2 regions of the Streptomyces sp. NPDC036813 genome follow, and region 2 is predicted to be linked to the other one. Evidence: riboswitches for the same ligand, from Rfam matches in the RefSeq annotation. Region 2 holds a riboswitch; the other holds the start of a gene.

Region 1 (2,381 bases), on a different contig from region 2:
GTCCGCGTCCACGGACACGCCCACGAGCCGCCCGGGCAGGCTGCGCGCGAACTTCTCGCGTACGGCCATGTAGCCGGCGTGCGGGCCGCCGAAGCCCATCGGCACACCGAACCGCTGCGTGGTGCCGACCGCGATGTCCGCGCCCAGCTCGCCCGGCGACTTCAGCAGCGTCAGCGCCAGCAGGTCGGCGGCGACGGTGACCAGCGCGCCCAGCTCGTGCGCCTGGTCGATGACCGGCTTGATGTCGCGAACGGCACCGGAGGCGCCCGGGTACTGGAGCAGCACGCCGTTGATCTCGCGGGCGGCGATGTCGGCCGGGATGCCGTCGCTGAGGTCGGCGACGACGACCTCGACGCCGGTCGGCTCGGCACGCGTCTGGATGACGGCGATGGTCTGCGGCAGCGCGTCCGCGTCGACCAGGAAGAGACCCTTCTTGTTCTTGCCCATGCGCAGGGACAGCGCCATCGCCTCGGCGGCGGCCGTGCTCTCGTCGAGCAGGGAGGCACCGGAGGTGGGCAGACCGGTCAGGTCGGCGACCGTGGTCTGGAAGTTCAGCAGCGCCTCGAGCCGGCCCTGGGAGATCTCCGGCTGGTAGGGCGTGTACGCCGTGTACCAGGCCGGGTTCTCCATGACGTTGCGCAGGATGACCGGCGGCGTGAAGGTGCCGTAGTAACCGAGGCCGATCATCGAGCCGAGGACCTGGTTGCGGTCGGCCAGGGAGCGCAGCTCGGCGAGCACCTCGGCCTCGCTGCGGGCGCCCGGCAGGTCGAGGGCGTCGGCGTTCTTGATCACATCCGGCACCGCGGCGGCGGTGAGCTCGTCCAGCGAGCCGTACCCCACCTGGGCGAGCATCTTGGCCCGAGCCTCGTGGTCGGGGCCGATGTGACGCTGCTCGAAGGGAATCCCCTTCTCGAGCTCGGAGAGCGGAATGCGATGGGCGGTCATTGCGGAGGCCTCCTGGTCTGACACGACCTTCGAGGGGCACCACGGCACGGGTACCCGAACGGCCTCCCCCTCTGTCATCTCGACCTGAGAGCTTCACCGGAGCGCCCGAGAGCACCCGGCTTTCACCGTCGGTGAGAGCGGAGGCCGTCGGCACCCGCCCTGCTTTCCAGAGTGACCTCGTCCGTGCGGTACGTGAGCCTGAGAGATTCCGGGGAGGATTTGCTCCTTCGGCGCCTCCGATGATGTCTGGAGGACTCTCCCGCACGGGGTCAGCAGCCGTAGTCAGCCTACCAGCGAGGTCAACGCCGGGGCCCTCGAGTGGCCGCCGTCACGATTGTGCTCTTTCGTAGTGCTTACAACAGTCTTGCGAGCGAGTGGAGGGCCCGTGCAGACCGAGATCGATCCGCGCAACCTGATCGGCCGCAAGGCGTTCGACCGCAGCGGCGTCAAGATCGGCACCGTCGACGAGGTCTATCTCGACGACGCGACGGGCGTGCCGGAGTGGGCCGCCATACGAACGGGTCTGTTCAGCAGGGACGCCTTCGTCCCGCTGGAGCCGAGCGAACTGATCGAGGGCGCACTGCACGTCCCCTTCGAACGCGCCCTGATCAAGGACGCCCCCGACTTCGGCGTGGGCCGCCATCTCTCACCGGAACAGGAACTCCAGCTCTACCACCACTACGGCCTCGACATCGCCGCCCCTCCCCCGCTCCAGGACCACGACTTCGGCAAAGTGGCGGGCACGGAGGAGCCCTGACCGGCAGATCCGGACCGAACCCATTCCCACCAGCACACCCGTCCCCACGCGGCAGTACGGGGCCGGCACACCCGTGTACGCCGCTTCAGCCGAGGGAAGACGGCCCCCTCCACCCGCTGGCCGCCGGGTGGCCGGCCTCGGTGCCGTCGGCCGCTCGCCCGTCGGCCGCAGACCCGGCCCCCGGTCCGGCCGTCCCCGGAGCCGCTTCGTCGAGGTGCGCCGCCGGGACGTCCGGTCTTCGCACCAGCGGCAGCGGTTCCGTCGGCTCCAGCGCGGGGTCGTCCGTCCGGAACGTCCGGACCCGGCCCGGCTCCGAGTCCGGTGTCTCGAAGCGGACCGTGACCCGGCCCAGGCCGCTGCCCTGGATCCACCCGTGCCCGTACTCCGTGTGCCGCACGTCGTGCCCCGGCAGCCAGCGCCGCTCCGCCGGCTCGGGTTCCTCGGCGAGGGGCTGCGGCGCGTGTGGAACGTCGTCGTCCTCCTGCGGTGCCTCCGCCCGCGCCCGCGCCCCCGCCGCCTGCGCGAAGAGGTCCTCCTGGGTGTAGTCGGCCAGCCCGCTGACGCCGACGCCGAGCAGCCGCACCCCGCCCGTGGTGTCCACCGCGTCCAGCAGCCGCAGCGCCGCCTCCCGGACCACCGCGGGATCGTCCGTGGGCCCGCGCAGCGTCTCCGACCGGGT
Region 2 (2,381 bases):
GGGTTGCTCATGGCCTGAATTCTCCTGTACGCGGGTCTGTGCTGATGAATGGGGGACTGCGAAGACGCGCGTGACCAGGGGCGATGTGCCCCATGTCACGTCGGAGGGCTTACGACAGTGTCACTTCTGCCGCTTGTAGAACGGCAGCGCCACGACCGCGTACGGCTCATGGGTACCGCGGATGTCCACGCCGACACCCGGCGTGCCCGGCGCGGCGTGCGCCGCGTCCACGTAGGCCATGGCGATCGGCTTGCCCAGCGTGGGGGAGGGGGCGCCCGAGGTCACCTCGCCGATGACCTTGCCGTCCGCGACGACCTGGAACCCGGCGCGCGGGACCCGGCGGCCCTCGGCGACCAGGCCGACCAGGACGCGCGGCGGGTCGGACTCGGCGCGCTCGGCGGCCGCGGCGAGTGCCTCGCGCCCGACGAAGTCACCCTCCTTCTCGAACTTGACCACCCGGCCCAGCCCGGCGTCGAAGGGGGTCAGGGCGGCGGTCAGCTCATGCCCGTACAGCGGCATGCCCGCCTCCAGGCGCAGCGTGTCCCGGCAGGACAGGCCGCACGGGACGAGGCCCACGCCCTCGCCGGCCTTGGTCAGCGCCTGCCACAGCTCGACGGCGTGCCCCGGCTTCACGAACAGCTCGAAGCCGTCCTCGCCGGTGTAGCCGGTGCGCGCGATCAGCGCGGGCACCCCGGCCACGGTGCCGGGCAGCCCGGCGTAGTACTTCAGGCCGTCCAGGTCGGCGTCGGTCAGGCTCCTGAGGATCCCCGGGGACTCGGGGCCCTGCACGGCGAGCAGCGCGTACGCGTCGCGGTCGTCGCGCACCTCGGCGTCGAAGCCCGCGGCGCGCTCGGTCAGCGCGTCGAGGACGACCTGGGCGTTGGAGGCGTTGGCGACGACCATGTACTCGGTCTCGGCGAGCCGGTAGACGATCAGGTCGTCCAGGATGCCGCCGTCGGCCTGGCAGATCATGGTGTAGCGGGCGCGGCCGGCCTTGACCGCGCCGATGTTGCCGACCAGCGCGAAGTCGAGGAGGGCGGCGGCCTGCGGGCCGGTGACGGTGATCTCGCCCATGTGGGAGAGGTCGAAGAGCCCGGCCTTCGTGCGGACGGCGTTGTGCTCGTCGCGCTCGGAGCCGTAGCGCAGCGGCATGTCCCAGCCGGCGAAGTCGGTCATGGTCGCGCCGAGCGAGCGATGCACGGCATCGAGCGCGGTGTGACGGAGTTCGGTACTGCTCATCGGTCGGTCGTCTCCCAGGGGAAGGACAGGGCGAGGAAGTTCCTCCCCATCTGTCATCGGAACCTGAGAGGTTCGCCATGACCGCGCGCGGTCCTGGCTTGCACCTTGGGTGGGGCCGCCGACGTGGACGGCCCGCTTTTCAGATGTGCCTCGCCCGCGCGGTAACGGGGCCTGAGAGATTCAAGGGAGGGACTTGCTCCTTCGGCGCCCCAGCCTTCGGCTGGGAACTCTCCCGCGCGGATTCAAACGGCCGGTATGCAGTTGGCGGGCTCATCATTGCACGCCGCGCCCGATGACGGCAGGCCGCATCTGTAACCGGGTTGTGGCGGTACGCACACGAAAACACGAGACAACCGGCATTACCTTCTCTTTACCTACGTTGGGCAGGTCTTCACCTGACCCCAGGGGAGGACGATGACGGTGGACAGGATCACGGCGTACGCGACGACCCCGGGCCTCACGCTGCCTTCGCAGCCGGGGGCGCCCGCCCTGGAGGCACAGCCCGGCCCGGTGGTGCGGGACCTGCGCGAGCGGGCCGGCCGCAGCCCGCACGCCCTGCTCTTCGGCCCGCGCGACCTGGTGGTCGTCACCGGGCTGCCCGGCTCCGGCAAGTCCACGCTCATGCGCCGCGCGGTGCCGGGCATACGCGTCGACTCCCAGGACACCCGGGACCGCTACGACGCCCGACTGCCCCGCCTGCTGCCCTACGCGCTCTACCGCCCACTGGTCCGCCTCGCCCACTACGCCGCCCTGCGCCGCGCGCTGGCGAGCGGCGAGGGCGTCGTCGTGCACGACTGCGGCACACAGTCCTGGGTGCGCGGCTGGCTGGCCCGCGCCGCCCGCCGCCGCGGCGGCACCCTGCACCTGCTGTTGCTCGACGTCGACCCGGACACCGCCCTGACCGGCCAGCGCGAACGCGGCCGCGGTGTCTCGCGGTACGCCTTCCACCGCCACCGCCGCGCCACGACCCGGCTGCTGTCCGCCGTCCAGCGGGGCGACCTGCCGGCCGGCTGCGACTCGGCGGTCGTGCTCGACCGGGACGCGGCAGACGCCCTGCGGCGGATCGCCTTCACCGGCTGAACCACCGTGCGGTTAGCCTTTCAGCCACAGCAGCGGTTCGAAGCACATGGTGGAGAGATGGA

Evidence for each region. Region 2 has a riboswitch for glycine ahead of gcvT (glycine cleavage system aminomethyltransferase GcvT). Riboswitches for the same ligand answer to the same signal wherever they lie in the genome.
Region 1: another riboswitch for glycine. It lies ahead of gcvP (aminomethyl-transferring glycine dehydrogenase); the one in region 2 lies ahead of gcvT (glycine cleavage system aminomethyltransferase GcvT).

Annotation. Positions count from the first base shown of each region.
Region 1 covers NZ_JBVJPV010000014.1:9,995-12,375, reverse strand. Annotated here, with positions in the region: gene gcvP (aminomethyl-transferring glycine dehydrogenase) at 1-945, opposite strand, end outside; glycine riboswitch at 1,122-1,217, opposite strand; gene ACZ67Q_RS26825 (PRC-barrel domain-containing protein) at 1,331-1,702, shown strand; gene ACZ67Q_RS26820 (DNA polymerase IV) at 1,788-2,381, opposite strand, start outside.
Region 2 covers NZ_JBVJPV010000013.1:265,200-267,580, reverse strand. Annotated here, with positions in the region: gene gcvH (glycine cleavage system protein GcvH) at 1-11, opposite strand, end outside; gene gcvT (glycine cleavage system aminomethyltransferase GcvT) at 121-1,239, opposite strand; glycine riboswitch at 1,280-1,388, opposite strand; glycine riboswitch at 1,389-1,484, opposite strand; gene ACZ67Q_RS26665 (AAA family ATPase) at 1,654-2,319, shown strand; gene ACZ67Q_RS26660 (enhanced serine sensitivity protein SseB) at 2,377-2,381, shown strand, end outside.